Regions from separate parts of the Clostridium acetobutylicum ATCC 824 genome, predicted to be linked through region 1. Evidence: a T-box and tRNA genes for the amino acid it is inferred to sense, from the RefSeq annotation. Region 1 holds a T-box; the other regions hold tRNA genes.
The links. A T-box is a leader RNA that pairs with one kind of tRNA and senses whether it is charged. The one in region 1 lies ahead of ileS (isoleucine--tRNA ligase), so its partner is inferred to be a tRNA-Ile.
Positions count from the first base shown of each region.

Region 2: it has a tRNA-Ile gene. The T-box ahead of ileS (isoleucine--tRNA ligase) is inferred to sense a tRNA for this amino acid. The anticodon was not compared.
Region 3: it has a tRNA-Ile gene. The T-box ahead of ileS (isoleucine--tRNA ligase) is inferred to sense a tRNA for this amino acid. The anticodon was not compared.

Region 1 covers NC_003030.1:3,183,372-3,189,206, forward strand. The annotation lists gene CA_RS15605 (AAA domain-containing protein) at 1-64, opposite strand, end outside; gene CA_RS15610 (LacI family DNA-binding transcriptional regulator) at 335-1,339, opposite strand; gene ileS (isoleucine--tRNA ligase) at 1,584-4,691, opposite strand; T-box leader at 4,817-5,036, opposite strand; gene CA_RS15620 (DUF5050 domain-containing protein) at 5,314-5,835, shown strand, end outside.
Region 2 covers NC_003030.1:9,741-15,575, forward strand. The annotation lists rRNA gene CA_RS00040 (16S ribosomal RNA) at 1-1,477, shown strand, start outside; rRNA gene CA_RS00045 (23S ribosomal RNA) at 1,658-4,563, shown strand; rRNA gene rrf (5S ribosomal RNA) at 4,637-4,753, shown strand; tRNA gene CA_RS00055 (tRNA-Ile) at 4,757-4,833, shown strand; tRNA gene CA_RS00060 (tRNA-Ala) at 4,835-4,910, shown strand; gene CA_RS00065 (HD domain-containing protein) at 4,995-5,471, shown strand; gene CA_RS00070 (transcription repressor NadR) at 5,545-5,835, shown strand, end outside.
Region 3 covers NC_003030.1:3,335,527-3,341,361, reverse strand. The annotation lists gene CA_RS16435 (glycine--tRNA ligase) at 1-1,335, shown strand, start outside; gene murD (UDP-N-acetylmuramoyl-L-alanine--D-glutamate ligase) at 1,707-3,095, shown strand; tRNA gene CA_RS16425 (tRNA-Ile) at 3,248-3,324, shown strand; tRNA gene CA_RS16420 (tRNA-Ala) at 3,326-3,401, shown strand; rRNA gene CA_RS16410 (16S ribosomal RNA) at 3,906-5,411, shown strand; rRNA gene CA_RS16405 (23S ribosomal RNA) at 5,592-5,835, shown strand, end outside.

The DNA.
Region 1 (5,835 bases):
CATTCATGTTTTTTATACTTAACAAGTAAGAAAATAATTCCTTTACTTTAATTTTAGTATCCATTCAAACTCCCCCATATTAATAAAGTTTTATTGTAAAATAATCTATAGTATATGGTTATATTTTCCATTTCTTATAACATTATACCACATATTTACAATTATTCAAATTTAATTTCATTAGGAGCAAAATATTGATACTAAATTATATTAGACATAATTTTATGAGAATTTAATGCAAAATAAAACCCCCACACTTATAACTTTTGCGTGAGGGTTTTACAAGAAAACCAATGTAAAACTTAATTTAACCGTTTTTCCTATAAATTATATTTTATTTACATGAATCTCTCTCAATTATATTGTAATCAAGTACATAATGAAGACATTCTGGTTCTGCTTTATTTATTATTTTTATAAGCATTCTCATTCCAACAGATCCCATATCGTAAGTAGGTTGCTCTATTGTAGTAAGCTTTGGATAAAATATTGATGATGTATAAATATTGTCAAAGCCTACAACATCTACATCCTTTGGAACATCTATACCATTTTCTCTAAGTGCATTTATAGCTCCCATAGCTATCTCATCACATGCACAAAAAACAGCATCAATCTTTTCCTTTTTAATTATAACATTTATTCCGTCTGTTCCATCTATAGCCTTCAAACCACCAAATTGTATTAAATTTTCATTAAGCGGAATATTGTTATCTAAAAGAGCCTTCTTGTATCCTTCATAGATTATAGCTCTAGCATTATTTTTTAATTTAGGGTTTACACCTACATAAGCAATTTTATTGTTACCCTTTTTAATTAAATAATTTACTGCATCATAGGCAGCTTTAGCATTATCTATTGTTACACTTGGAAAGGCATTCTCGTCTTCACTTTCCCTTGTCTCAACAAGCACTGTAGGAATCTTAAGATCTCTTAATAATTGAAGTATTTCAGGTGCTAAGGAATTACTCATGTAAATAACTCCATCAACCATCTTCTCCTTAAGAACTCTAATGTAATCTTTTTCTTTCGATATATCTAAATCTGTATTACATAAAATTACATTATAATTATATATATTAGACACATCTTCCGCTCCCCTTACTATCTCTGGGTAAAACTGGCTTGATATATCAGGTATAACGATTCCAATTGTTCTTGTTCTTTGCGTTTTTAAACTTCTTGCTACGATATTAGGTCTATAATCTAACTTTTTAATTGCTTCCATTACTTTTTTCTTAGTCTCTTCATTTACAACGTCTACATTGTTTAGAACTCTTGAAACTGTTGCAATAGATACTCTCGCTTCTCTAGCGACATCTTTAATAGAGGCAGCCATAAAAATCACTCCTATAATTCTATATTTAAGCTATTATAATTGTATCTCACCTGAACTAATAGTTATAATCTTTTTATAACATATTTCCTGGTAAAACGCAAATTTTCTATTGTTATATAACATATACTTAAAATTTCAATTAATATCATTAGAATAATAAATGATAAGCAGTAGGTCTAAAATTTATTTATGATCCTACCACTTATCACTTATACTTTTAACATTTGTCACCAATACTTAGGGATTAACAATTCTTTTTAACAAATACGTTAAGTTCTTCCCCATTTATATTGTAAATAGCAGCTTCCTTATTTTCACTATATATTATATCGGTTGCTAATGTTTCCTTTTTAATAGTATCTTCAAATTTTCTAATTACATTCTCAAGTTTCTCATTTCCTGAAACGTAAATCTCTATTTTATCAGCAACTTCAAAACCACTTTCTTTTCTCATGTTTTGAACCTTACTTAATACTTCTCTTAAATAGCCCTCTTCTCTAAGTTCATCAGTTATTGTTGTCTCAAGAACTATTCCTATTTCTCCAATACCTGCAAATGCAAAGCCCTCAAGTCCCTGCATTGTAACAAGAAGATTTTCGCTGTTAAGTTCTATTTCAGTACCATCTACATCAATCTTTACAGCCTCTCCACTTCTTACTCTTTCAGCAAGCTTCATCTGATCCATTGAAGAAATTTCTTTTCTTATCTTAGGAATAAGTTTTCCATAAGACTTACCAAGCACAGGTAAATTAGGCTTTATTTCAAAGTTAACATATTTAGAAAGATCTGCGCCAAACTCTACCTTTTTAACATTAAGTTCATCTCTTATTATATCTCCATAATAATCTGGAAGAGCTTTTGTACTTACACGCATTTCATAAAGTGGCTGTCTGTTTTTAATATTAGCTCCATTTCTAGCACTTCTTCCAAGCTTAACTATTGATATAGCAAGCTTCATTTCCTCTTCAAGACTGCTATCTATGAGACTTTCATCGTATTCAGGCCATTTACAAAGATGTACGCTTTCCTCTGCACCTTCATTTATACTAGTAACTAAACTCTGATATATCTGCTCTGTCATGAATGGTATGAATGGTGCTGCAACCTTTGACAAAGTCACAAGAACTCTATATAAAGTTACATATGCTCCTACCTTATCATCAGTAAGCTCTTGAGTCCAATATCTTGATCTATTTCTTCTTACATACCAATTTGAAAGATCATCTACAAAATCCTGTATTTCAAGCGCTGCTTGAGTTATTCCATATGAATCAAGGTAATTTCCAACATCCTTTGTAAGTGTATTTAACCTAGATACAATCCACTTATCCATAACATTTCCAGAAACAAAATCCTTATAGTCATTTGGATTGAATTTATCTATTTCCGCATACAGTACATAGAATGAATATACATTCCACAAAGTACTTAAAAATTTTCTTTGAGTTTCTGCTACATCTTCCTGTGAAAATCTAGTTGGAAGCCATGGTGCACTTGATGTGTAGAAATGCCATCTACAAGCATCTGCTCCCTGATTATCTAAAACATCAAATGGATCTACAACATTTCCCTTATGCTTTGACATTTTTAGTCCATGTTTATCTAGAACGTGACCTAATACTATACAATTTTCAAAAGAGCTCTTATCAAATATTGATGTAGAAATTGCAAGCAATGTATAGAACCATCCTCTTGTTTGGTCAACAGCTTCTGATATAAACTGTGCTGGGAAGGTATTTTCAAACACTTCCTTGTTTTCAAAAGGATAATGAAGCTGTGCAAAAGGCATTGAACCTGAATCAAACCAGCAGTCTATAACCTCTTCGGTTCTTGTCATAGGCTTACCACACTTAGGACATGTAAGTTTTACTTCGTCAATGTATGGTTTATGAAGCTCTATGTTTTCTGGAACATTGATTCCCTTCTCTTTAAGCTCTTCAATACTTCCAACGCAATCTCTATGACCGCATTCACATTGCCAAATTGGGAGTGGTGTACCCCAATATCTGTCTCTGCTTATACCCCAGTCTATAACATTTTCAACGAACTTACCAAATCTTCCTGTCCTTATGTTATCTGGATACCAGTGAATTTTATTATTATTTTCAACTAGTTTATCCCTTAAAGAAGTCATTCTTACAAACCAGCTATCTCTTGGATAATATAAAAGTGGTGTATCACATCTCCAGCAGTGAGGATATGAGTGAGTAAACTTCTCTGACTTATATAAAGTTCCATTTTCCTTCATGTATTCAAGAATCTTAGGATCTGCTTTCTTTACAAACAATCCCTTCCATGGTTCAACTTCATCCACAAATTTACCTTCACCATTAACTAAATTTATAAGTGGCAAATCGTATTTTTTACCAAGCATGTTATCATCTTCACCATAAGCAGGCGCTATATGAACTATTCCAGTACCATCTGATAAAGTTACAAAATCACCGTGTACAACATAAAATGCTTTTTTATCAGGATTTGCAAATTTAAATAGCTGTTCATATTCCATTCCCAAAAGTTTTTCACCTTTGAACTCAGAAACTACTTCATATTCTCCTTCAAGTACAGTTAAAAGTGCTTTTGCAAGTATTAAATGCTCTCCATTGTTTATAACCTCTACGTAATCGTAAGCCTTATTAATAGCAAGTGCTACGTTACTTGGAAGTGTCCATGGTGTTGTTGTCCATGCTAATATATATTTATTTTCTTCACCTTTTACTTTAAATTTAACAAAAGCTGTTGCTTCTTTTACATCTTTGTATCCTTGAGCAACTTCGTGAGAAGAAAGCGCAGTTCCACACCTAGGGCAATACGGAACTATTTTATGACCTTTATATAAAAGATCCTTATCCCACATTTGTTTTAAAGCCCACCATACGGATTCTATATAATCATTGTGATAAGTTACATAAGGATTTTCCATGTCAACCCAATAACCTAGCTTTTCGGACATATCCTTCCACAAGCTAACATATGAGAAAACACTCTCCTTACATTCTTTAACAAACTTTTCTATTCCGTATTCCTCTATTTGAGGTTTTCCTGAAATTCCAAGTTTCTTCTCTATCTCAAGCTCTACAGGAAGTCCGTGAGTATCCCATCCAGCTTTCCTTGGAACCTTGTAGCCCTTCATTACTTTATATCTTGGAATTAAATCCTTCATTACTCTTGTAATAATATGACCTACATGGGGTCTTCCATTTGCAGTTGGTGGACCATCATAAAAACTAAAATATTCACCATCCTGATTTGAGTTAAAGCTTTTTTTCACTATTTCCTTTTCATGCCATAATTTTAGTACGTCTCTTTCAATGTCAACAAACGATTTGCTAGAATCAACTTTCTTATACATTATGAAACTCCTTTCCAAAACGTTAGTCATAGAAAAACTAGTAGAGAATTCGCTTACATACATAAGTTTCACAACTACTAACTTTCCTATTTTTTCATTCACATATAATAAAAAACTCCGCCCTAAAATAGGACGAAGTTACATTCGCTTATATACCACCTATGGTTTAATCTTCAGGCACTTTTTAATACCCTATTCTTTAACGCAGAATTACGAAAAAACTTACTATAATTTCAGTCTCCAGCTCCAGGGTGATTTTCCTTAAACTTAAGCTGCAAAGTTTCCACCATTTCCTTGCTCTCTATAAGCTTTCCTAAAAGTACTTTTCCCTTTCTACACTATTTTCCTTAATATTAATATATTATAGCTTATATCGTATTATATTACAAGATATTATTTATGTCAAATGAATCAATTATAGTCACTATGCCCCTTATCTTTTCTAACTATATTTCTAATCAATAAATCACTAATATAAGTATATTTATTAATCATAATAAAATTAAAACCTCTGATAGATATGTATTCTATTTCTTTTTAGTGTTTTACTTATCATAATATTGGTTAAACTTTATATAGTATATAACTATTAACTAAATTTATCAAAAATGGGGTGCTAGTTATGAAAAAAATTGTCTTAATAGTTACTCTTGTAATATTTTTTTTAGCTACTGGTTGCAAAAATACCACTATTAGTAAAGCCTCAAACAATACACCTAAACCTAACAAAAATAAAATTTTTTATGAAAAGTATGAAAAAGATTGTTATGGTAATGGAAATTCCGTTGGAAATATTAGCAACTATGGTACTGCCTGCGAAGACACGAATTACATATACTACTCTATAACCTATGGTGCTACAGGAATATACAAAATGAATTATGATGGCTCAAATAAAACAAAGCTAACCTCTGACAAAGCCTACTATTTAAATTCAGATAAGGATTTTCTCTACTATAGAAATGTGTCCGATGAAGGGAGACTTTATAAAATCAATAAGTCAAGCTTAAAAACTTCAAAATTAACCAATGATAAAGTGTTTTATCTTAATCTTTCAAAGGGCTATCTTTATTATCAGAATGAAAATGACGGAAATAAATTATATAAGATAAAAACTGATGGTTCAGACAGACAAAAACTAAAC
Region 2 (5,835 bases), 770 kb from region 1:
CGAACGCTGGCGGCGTGCTTAACACATGCAAGTCGAGCGGGGAACTTCGGTTCCCAGCGGCGGACGGGTGAGTAACACGTGGGTAACCTACCTCATAGTGGGGAATAGCCTTTCGAAAGGAAGATTAATACCGCATAATACTCGAGAATCGCATGATTCTTGAGCCAAAGGATTTATTCGCTATGAGATGGACCCGCGGCGCATTAGCTTGTTGGTGAGGTAACGGCTCACCAAGGCTTCGATGCGTAGCCGACCTGAGAGGGTGATCGGCCACATTGGAACTGAGACACGGTCCAGACTCCTACGGGAGGCAGCAGTGGGGAATATTGCACAATGGGGGAAACCCTGATGCAGCAACGCCGCGTGAGTGATGAAGGTCTTCGGATCGTAAAACTCTGTCTTATGGGACGATAATGACGGTACCATAGGAGGAAGCCACGGCTAACTACGTGCCAGCAGCCGCGGTAATACGTAGGTGGCAAGCGTTGTCCGGATTTACTGGGCGTAAAGGATGTGTAGGCGGATATTTAAGTGAGATGTGAAATCCCCGGGCTTAACTTGGGGGCTGCATTTCAAACTGGATGTCTGGAGTGCAGGAGAGGAAGGCAGAATTCCTAGTGTAGCGGTGAAATGCGTAGAGATTAGGAAGAATACCAGTGGCGAAGGCGGCCTTCTGGACTGTAACTGACGCTGAGGCATGAAAGCGTGGGGAGCAAACAGGATTAGATACCCTGGTAGTCCACGCCGTAAACGATGAATACTAGGTGTAGGAGGTATCGACTCCTTCTGTGCCGCAGTTAACACAATAAGTATTCCGCCTGGGAAGTACGGTCGCAAGATTAAAACTCAAAGGAATTGACGGGGACCCGCACAAGCAGCGGAGCATGTGGTTTAATTCGAAGCAACGCGAAGAACCTTACCTAGACTTGACATCTCCTGAATTAGTCCGTAATGGATGAAGTCCCTTCGGGGACAGGATGACAGGTGGTGCATGGTTGTCGTCAGCTCGTGTCGTGAGATGTTGGGTTAAGTCCCGCAACGAGCGCAACCCTTATCATTAGTTGCTAACATTTAGTTGAGCACTCTAGTGAGACTGCCCGGGTTAACCGGGAGGAAGGTGGGGATGACGTCAAATCATCATGCCCCTTATGTCTAGGGCTACACACGTGCTACAATGGTGGGGACAAAAAGATGCAATACCGCAAGGTGGAGCAAAACTCAAAACCCCATCCCAGTTCGGATTGTAGGCTGAAACTCGCCTACATGAAGCCGGAGTTGCTAGTAATCGCGAATCAGAATGTCGCGGTGAATACGTTCCCGGGTCTTGTACACACCGCCCGTCACACCATGAGAGTCGGCAACACCCGAAGCCCGTGAGGTAACCTTTTGGAACCAGCGGTCGAAGGTGGGGTTGATAATTGGGGTGAAGTCGTAACAAGGTAGCCGTAGGAGAACCTGCGGCTGGATCACCTCCTTTCTAAGGAGTCGACATGGAAATGTAATTTCCATGAAGGTTCTTTGTTCTCTGTTTAATTTTGAGAGTTTAATTCTCTCTAAATTTGTACTTTGAAAATTGCATAGTAATCAATATAGAGTAATACTCTAAAGCAAGGCAAAGTTAATTCTTTGTTGTTTGAATTTAAATATATTTACTTAAGGTCAAGCTACAAAGGGCGCATGGTGAATGCCTTGGCACTAGGAGCCGATGAAGGACGTGATAAGCTGCGATAAGCTTCGGGTAGGCGCAAATAGCCTGTGAACCGAAGATTTCCGAATGAGGAAACTCTCATGGGTAACCCCATGAACTGTATACTGAATTCATAGGTATATAGAGGTAAACCCGGGGAACTGAAACATCTAAGTACCTGGAGGAAGAGAAAGAAAAATCGATTTCCTTAGTAGCGGCGAGCGAAACGGAAAGAGCCCAAACCGGAAACTTGTTTCCGGGGTTGCGGTCAGATCATTAAAGCTTTATATCTTAACCGAAGATTTCTGGAAAGTTAAACCATAGAAGGTAATAGTCCTGTAGGTAAAAAGAGAAAAAAGCCCGATCTGTACCAGAGTACCACGAGACACGTGAAACCTTGTGGGAAGCTGGGAGGACCACCTCCCAAGGCTAAATACTACCTAGTGACCGATAGTGAAGAAGTACCGTGAGGGAAAGGTGAAAAGAACCCCAGGAGGGGAGTGAAATAGAACCTGAAACCGTGTGTCCACAACCGATCAAAACACGTTAATGTGTGATGATGTGCTTTTTGTAGAACGAGCCAGCGAGTTACGGTATGCAGCAAGGTTAAGCACTTAAGGTGCGCAGCCGAAGGGAAACCAAGTCTGAATAGGGCGTATAGTTGCATGCTGTAGACCCGAAACCGGGTGACCTATCCATGGCCAGGGTGAAGCGGAAGTAAAATTCCGTGGAGGCCCGAACCACAATGGTGTTGAAAAACCATGGGATGAGCTGTGGATAGGGGAGAAATTCCAATCGAACTCGGATATAGCTGGTTCTCCTCGAAATAGCTTTAGGGCTAGCGCCATGAATGAGTACCGGAGGTAGAGCACTGAATGAGGTAGGGGCTGACAACAGTTACCGAACTTTATCAAACTCCGAATGCTGGATACTTGAATCATGGTAGTCAGACTGCGAATGATAAGATCCGTAGTCAAAAGGGAAACAGCCCAGATCACCAGCTAAGGTCCCAAAGTATAGATTAAGTGGTAAAGGATGTGGGATTTCTAAGACAACTAGGATGTTGGCTCAGAAGCAGCCATACATTAAAAGAGTGCGTAATAGCTCACTAGTCAAGAGATCCTGCGCCGAAAATGTCCGGGGCTAAAATCTAACACCGAAGCTGTGAACTTGTACTTCGTACAAGTGGTAGAGGAGCATCCTGTATGGGCTGAAGTCGTACCGAAAGGAGCGGTGGACTGTACAGGAGAGAGTATGCTGGCATAAGTAGCGAGAACTAAGTGAGAATCTTAGTGGTCGAAAACCTAAGGTTTCCTGGGGAAGGTTCGTCCGCCCAGGGTAAGTCGGGACCTAAGCCGAGGCCGAAAGGCGTAGGTGATGGACAATCGGTTGATATTCGGATACCGCAGAATAACGTTATGAGAAATGGGATGACGCAGGAGGATAGGATATGCGTACGTTATTGGAAGTACGTCTAAGCACTGAGGATGAAAGATAGGAAAATCCGTCTTTCGTTAAGTCTGGGGTGTAATGGTGAGGTAGTTTACTACCGAAATATCTGATTTCATGCTGCCAAGAAAAGTCTCTATCCAGGAGCTCTGTGCCCGTACCGCAAACCGACACAGGTAGGTGAGGAGAGAATCCTAAGACCATCGGAAGAATTGCTGTTAAGGAACTCGGCAAATTGACCCCGTAACTTCGGGAGAAGGGGTGCCTACGAGAGTAGGTCGCAGAGAATAGGCCCAAGCAACTGTTTATCAAAAACACAGGTTTCTGCTAAAGCGAAAGCTGAAGTATAGGAGCTGACGCCTGCCCGGTGCTGGAAGGTTAAGGGGAATGCTTAGCGCAAGCGAAGGCATGAACTTAAGCCCCAGTAAACGGCGGCCGTAACTATAACGGTCCTAAGGTAGCGAAATTCCTTGTCGGGTAAGTTCCGACCCGCACGAATGGCGTAATGATTTGGGCACTGTCTCAACAGCAAATCCGGCGAAATTGTAGTGCAAGTGAAGATGCTTGCTACCCGCGATTGGACGGAAAGACCCCGTAGAGCTTTACTGTATCTTAGCATTGAATCTCGGTATTGTCTGTACAGAATAGGTGGGAGACTTGGAAGCAGTTCCGTCAGGGATTGTGGAGTCGTCTTTGGGATACCACCCTGACAGTACTGGGGTTCTAACCGGAGGCCATGAAACTGGTCACGGGACATAGCTAGGAGGGCAGTTTGACTGGGGCGGTCGCCTCCTAAAAAGTAACGGAGGCGCCCAAAGGTTCCCTCAGCGCGGTTGGAAACCGCGCGTAGAGTGCAAAGGCAGAAGGGAGCCTGACTGCGACACAAACAAGTGGAGCAGAGACGAAAGTCGGGCTTAGTGATCCGGTGACACCTCGTGGGAGGGTCATCGCTCAACGGATAAAAGCTACCTCGGGGATAACAGGCTGATCTCCCCCAAGAGTCCACATCGACGGGGAGGTTTGGCACCTCGATGTCGGCTCGTCGCATCCTGGGGCTGAAGTAGGTCCCAAGGGTTGGGCTGTTCGCCCATTAAAGCGGCACGCGAGCTGGGTTCAGAACGTCGTGAGACAGTTCGGTCCCTATCCGTCGCGGGCGAAGGAAATTTGAGAGGAGCTGTCCTTAGTACGAGAGGACCGGGATGGACTGACCTCTGGTGTACCAGTTGTCTTACCAAAGGCACGGCTGGGTAGCTATGTCGGGAAGGGATAAACGCTGAAGGCATCTAAGCGTGAAGCCCACCTCAAGATTAGATTTCCCATAACATAAGTTAGTAAGACCCCTGTAAGAACAACAGGTGATAGGTCAGAGGTGTAAGAATGGTAACATTTTAAGCTGACTGATACTAATAGGTCGAGGGCTTGACCAATATAAAGGTAAATATATTAAGATTACTATGCAATTTTGAAAGTACAAATGCTTTCAAAAACTAAATAAATTAATCCGGTGACCATAGCTTGGTTGTAACACCCGTTCCCATACCGAACACGAAGGTTAAGAACCAAAGCGCCGATGGTACTGCAGGGGCAGCCCTGTGGGAGAGTAGGTCATTGCCGGGTAATGGATCTTTAGCTCAGTTGGTTAGAGCAACCGGCTCATAACCGGTCGGTCCGGGGTTCGAGTCCCTGAAGGTCCACCATGGGGGATTAGCTCAGCTGGGAGAGCACCTGCCTTGCACGCAGGGGGTCAAGAGTTCGAATCTCTTATTCTCCACCATAAAAAAGATAGCAGATAAAACTGCTATCTTTTTTATTTTATTCATTATATAATTTTAAGTAAATATAAAGAGGAGGAGATACATTGATTAAAGGGAGAATAAATCAATTTTTTAAATATGTGTCTTCGTATATTAGTGATGATGATAAATTATATATTGAAAAGAGTTTAAATACAAATGAAAAAGAATTATTTTATAAACTATCTATCCATGAGCAAAAACATTCTATAAATGTTGCAAGAGATGTTGAGAAGATATGTAATCAAAAAGATATAATAAAAGCGGCGCTTTTACATGATATAGGTAAAATATATGTAAAGCTTAACTTAATAGATAAATCAATATTAGTTATATTAGATTTTATAACTAAAGGAAAATTAAAAAGGTTAAGTAAATTAAAAAAGGTTAATTGCTATTATAATCATGGAGATATAGGTTATTATATATTAAAAGATATAGAAAATGAAGAAGTATTATTTCTAGTAAAAAATCATCATAATAATAGTATTAATAATAATTTAAAACTTAATATATTAAAAAAATATGATGATAAAAATTAATTTGAGAACTATATTTTTAGTGTTTATGGTAAAATTAAATATATAAATATGGAGTAAGATATGGTGATATAAAATGATTTCTGAAGAAAGAAGAGAAAATATAAAAAACAAATTAGAAAATAATGATGAGCCTATTAAGGGAAGTACCCTAGCAAGAGAATTAGGTGTGACAAGACAAGTGATTGTAAAAGATATAGCAATACTTAGAGCAAAAGGACACAAAATAATTGCAACGCCTAAAGGATATATAATTAATAAAAATAATTCTAATTCTATAAAGAGAGTTCTTGCAGTAGTACATGAGAGAAATGCAATAGAAGATGAACTTAATTCTGTTATTAAGTTTGGAGGAGTTGTAGAAGAT
Region 3 (5,835 bases), 150 kb from region 1:
TTTGTTTTTGCTGGATCTGAAATATACGGTGGTCTTGCAAATTCATGGGATTATGGTCCTCTAGGTGTGGAACTGAAAAACAATGTAAAAAAATTATGGTGGAAAAAGTTTGTGCAGGATAATACATATAATGTAGGACTTGATTGTGCTATATTAATGAACAGCGAAGTTTGGGTAGCGTCTGGTCATCTTGGAGGCTTTTCAGATCCTCTAATGGACTGTAAAGAATGTAAATCAAGGTTTAGAGCAGATAAAATTGTTGAGGACTATTTAACAGAGCAGGGAGCCGAAGTGGCGAGTGCTGATGGATGGTCAAATGAAAAACTAGAAAACTTCATAAAGGATAAACATATTAAATGTCCTAAATGTGGTAAAGAGAACTTTACTAGTATCAGAAAGTTTAATCTTATGTTTAAAACTTTCCAAGGAGTAACAGAAGATGCTTCATCAGAAATATACTTAAGACCAGAAACAGCACAAGGTATATTTGTTAACTTTAAAAATGTTCAGAGATCATCAAGAAAAAAAGTTCCTTTTGGAATAGGACAGATAGGTAAAGCTTTTAGAAATGAAATAACACCTGGAAACTTTACATTCAGAACTAGAGAATTTGAGCAAATGGAATTAGAGTTTTTCTGTAAACCTGGAACAGATTTAGAGTGGTTTAAATATTGGAAAGATTATTGCTGGAGTTTCTTGTTGGATTTAGGCATTAATAAAGAAAATTTAAGATTTAGGGATCATTCAGCAGAAGAATTAGTATTCTATAGTAAAGCAACTTCAGATATAGAGTATAAATTCCCATTTGGTTGGGGCGAGCTTTGGGGCGTAGCTGATAGAACAGATTATGACCTTAAGAAACATATGGACCATTCAGGAGAGGATATGAATTATTTAGATCCATCAACTAATGAGAAATATGTTCCATATGTAATAGAGCCTTCTTTAGGAGCAGATAGAGTTGCACTTGCATTTTTAATTGATGCCTACGATGAAGAAGAACTTGAAGGTGGAGATCAAAGAATAGTATTACATTTTCATCCACAAATTGCACCTATTAAAGCTGCAGTTCTTCCTTTAAGTAAGAAGTTATCTGAAAAAGCTTTAGATGTATATAGTAAGATTAGTTCTAAATTTAACATTGAATATGATGAAACAGGAAGTATTGGTAAGAGATATAGAAGACAGGATGAAATAGGAACACCTTATTGTATAACTGTTGATTTTGACACTTTAGAAGATGAAGCGGTTACTATAAGAGATAGAGACAGCATGAGTCAGGTAAGAGTTAAAATTGAAGAGTTAGAAAAATACTTAGAAGAAAAAATAAAATAGATTATTTAATAAAGTAAAGGATTTTCTTATAAAAACTGTTGAGGTTTGTAATATAGAAAGTCCTTTATTTTAAAAGCTTGTACAAAAAGAAAAAGCCGGATACTAAAATCCGGCAAAATAGGGTTTAATCATGGGGATATGTTATATGTTCAATTAAAACTTGGGGAATTATATTAATGTTTTCCTTACGGCACTTCTATATTATAGCACAATATATTAATATTTTTCAATACTTTACATAAAAAATATATATTTTTTATGTAAAGTGTCACTATAAAGCAATTACTGTTAATATTTTAGATGTAAAATTTCTATTTGTTATAGTTTTGTAAAGTGATATAATTGAATCTGAAATGGGAGGATTTAGCGATATGAAAAGAGATTTTAATGAATTTGTGAAATTTATAAAAAATAAAAAAACTGCAGTTGTTGGAATGGGAATAAGTAATAGACCACTTATACATTTTCTAAGTAAATTAGGAGCTGAGATAACTGCGTTTGATAGAAAAACAAAAGAAGAATTAGGTGATGAAGTAATTAATGAATTTTCAAGTGAGAACGTAAAGTTTGAGCTTGGAGAGAATTATTTATCTGCATTAAAAGGCTTTGATGTAGTATTTAAAACACCGTCCATGAGAATAGACAGCGAAGCATTAGTGAAAGCAAAACAAGAGGGTGCATATATAACATCAGAAATGGAAGAGTTTATAAAATATTGCCCAGCTAAAATTTTTGGTGTAACAGGTAGCGATGGAAAGACTACAACTACTACACTTATATATAATATGCTTAAAGAAGAAGGTTATAAAACGTGGGTTGGAGGTAATATAGGAACACCTTTGTTTTCAAAAATAAAAGAGGTTTCTACAAAGGATAAAGTAGTATTAGAATTATCTAGTTTTCAACTTATGACAATAGATGTTTCACCTGAAGTAGCAGTTGTTACAAATCTTAGTCCTAATCATCTTGATATACACAAGAACATGGAGGAATATATAAATGCAAAGAAAAATATATTTACCCATCAAAGCAAAGGTAATGTTCTGATAATAAACAGAGACAACGAAATAACAAATAATATGGAGAGCGAAGCTTTAGGAGATTTGTTGAAATTTAGCAGAAACGAAAAGGTCAAAAATGGAGCATATTATAATAAACAAGATGGAAATATATATTTATTTGAAAATAAAATATGCAACAAGGATGATATAAAAATAAAGGGAATGGATAATGTAAAAAACTTTATGGCAGCGTTTTGTGCAGTGAGCAAGGATGTGTCAAAAGAAAGTATGATAAAAGTAGCAATGAATTTTGCTGGAGTAGAGCATAGGCGTGAATTTGTAAGAGAATTAGATGGAGTAAAGTATTATAATGATTCAATAGCATCAAGTCCTACAAGAACTATTTCAGGACTTAATGCTTATGAAAGACCAGTTATACTTATAGCAGGAGGATATGATAAACACATTCCTTTTGAGCCACTTGCAGAAAAAGGGTATGACAAAATAAAGGTACTAATTTTAATGGGAGCTACAAAGAATAAAATAAAAGAAACTTTTGACAAGGTTATTTGTGAGAAAAATATAAAATTACCTATAATACTATCAGATAATTTAGAAGAGGCTGTATGTGAAGCTAAAAAGGTAGCTACTAATGGGGATATTGTAACATTATCACCAGCATGTGCAAGCTTTGATTCTTTTCCTAATTTTGAAGTGAGAGGTAATAAGTTTAAAGAAATAGTAAACAACTTAAAGTAGGAAAAACAAAAAAATATAAATTTTAAACTTTTTTAAAAAATACTGTTGACAAACATATTTAAATGATCTATAATATCTTACTGTAAGTTGTTTGCTACGGTTTAGCCTAGCAAGTGATTTAACTAACAATATTTAAATTGTTGCTAGGAAATGGATCTTTAGCTCAGTTGGTTAGAGCAACCGGCTCATAACCGGTCGGTCCGGGGTTCGAGTCCCTGAAGGTCCACCATGGGGGATTAGCTCAGCTGGGAGAGCACCTGCCTTGCACGCAGGGGGTCAAGAGTTCGAATCTCTTATTCTCCACCAAAAAGAACAGTCAGTGATGGCTGCTCTTTTTTTTATATAATAGTATAAGAAGGTAAAAACAAGGCATACTAAGTTTATATTTGTTTTTTAGTATACCTTGTTTTGTCGTTTTAGGGTCTTATTTTCAAAATTATGTCATAAACTACTCCTTGAGTATCAATATAAGAAATATTGAGTATAATGTAAAAAAACAGAGAGAAAGAGGTATATTTATCTTAAATGATGTTAATAATAAAAGTATATAATACACTATGTGATATTATATTACATGTCGCCGCACTAAGCGACAACATTCAATCTTAAAAACGAAAAAAGTAGTTGACAAGATTAAATGTAGATGTTATTATAATTAAGCTGTCTGAGTGCAGCGAACAATTGAACTTTTAAAATTAAACAGAGAATTAAAGAACCAGCAATTCTTTTGAATAGAATTTATTCTATTTAAATAAATTTAGCGATGAGCTAAAGGAATACAGATTAGCATCTGTATTATATCAAAACTTTTAAATTGAGAGTTTGATCCTGGCTCAGGACGAACGCTGGCGGCGTGCTTAACACATGCAAGTCGAGCGGGGAACTTCGGTTCCCAGCGGCGGACGGGTGAGTAACACGTGGGTAACCTACCTCATAGTGGGGAATAGCCTTTCGAAAGGAAGATTAATACCGCATAATACTCGAGAATCGCATGATTCTTGAGCCAAAGGATTTATTCGCTATGAGATGGACCCGCGGCGCATTAGCTTGTTGGTGAGGTAACGGCTCACCAAGGCTTCGATGCGTAGCCGACCTGAGAGGGTGATCGGCCACATTGGAACTGAGACACGGTCCAGACTCCTACGGGAGGCAGCAGTGGGGAATATTGCACAATGGGGGAAACCCTGATGCAGCAACGCCGCGTGAGTGATGAAGGTCTTCGGATCGTAAAACTCTGTCTTATGGGACGATAATGACGGTACCATAGGAGGAAGCCACGGCTAACTACGTGCCAGCAGCCGCGGTAATACGTAGGTGGCAAGCGTTGTCCGGATTTACTGGGCGTAAAGGATGTGTAGGCGGATATTTAAGTGAGATGTGAAATCCCCGGGCTTAACTTGGGGGCTGCATTTCAAACTGGATGTCTGGAGTGCAGGAGAGGAAGGCAGAATTCCTAGTGTAGCGGTGAAATGCGTAGAGATTAGGAAGAATACCAGTGGCGAAGGCGGCCTTCTGGACTGTAACTGACGCTGAGGCATGAAAGCGTGGGGAGCAAACAGGATTAGATACCCTGGTAGTCCACGCCGTAAACGATGAATACTAGGTGTAGGAGGTATCGACTCCTTCTGTGCCGCAGTTAACACAATAAGTATTCCGCCTGGGAAGTACGGTCGCAAGATTAAAACTCAAAGGAATTGACGGGGACCCGCACAAGCAGCGGAGCATGTGGTTTAATTCGAAGCAACGCGAAGAACCTTACCTAGACTTGACATCTCCTGAATTAGTCCGTAATGGATGAAGTCCCTTCGGGGACAGGATGACAGGTGGTGCATGGTTGTCGTCAGCTCGTGTCGTGAGATGTTGGGTTAAGTCCCGCAACGAGCGCAACCCTTATCATTAGTTGCTAACATTTAGTTGAGCACTCTAGTGAGACTGCCCGGGTTAACCGGGAGGAAGGTGGGGATGACGTCAAATCATCATGCCCCTTATGTCTAGGGCTACACACGTGCTACAATGGTGGGGACAAAAAGATGCAATACCGCAAGGTGGAGCAAAACTCAAAACCCCATCCCAGTTCGGATTGTAGGCTGAAACTCGCCTACATGAAGCCGGAGTTGCTAGTAATCGCGAATCAGAATGTCGCGGTGAATACGTTCCCGGGTCTTGTACACACCGCCCGTCACACCATGAGAGTCGGCAACACCCGAAGCCCGTGAGGTAACCTTTTGGAACCAGCGGTCGAAGGTGGGGTTGATAATTGGGGTGAAGTCGTAACAAGGTAGCCGTAGGAGAACCTGCGGCTGGATCACCTCCTTTCTAAGGAGTCGACATGGAAATGTAATTTCCATGAAGGTTCTTTGTTCTCTGTTTAATTTTGAGAGTTTAATTCTCTCTAAATTTGTACTTTGAAAATTGCATAGTAATCAATATAGAGTAATACTCTAAAGCAAGGCAAAGTTAATTCTTTGTTGTTTGAATTTAAATATATTTACTTAAGGTCAAGCTACAAAGGGCGCATGGTGAATGCCTTGGCACTAGGAGCCGATGAAGGACGTGATAAGCTGCGATAAGCTTCGGGTAGGCGCAAATAGCCTGTGAACCGAAGATTTCCGAATGAGGAAACTCTCATGGGTAACCCCATGAACTGTATACTGAATTCATAGGTATATAGAGGTAAACCCGGGGAACTGAAACATCTAAGTACCTGGAGGAAGAGAAAGAAAAATCGATTTCCTTAGTA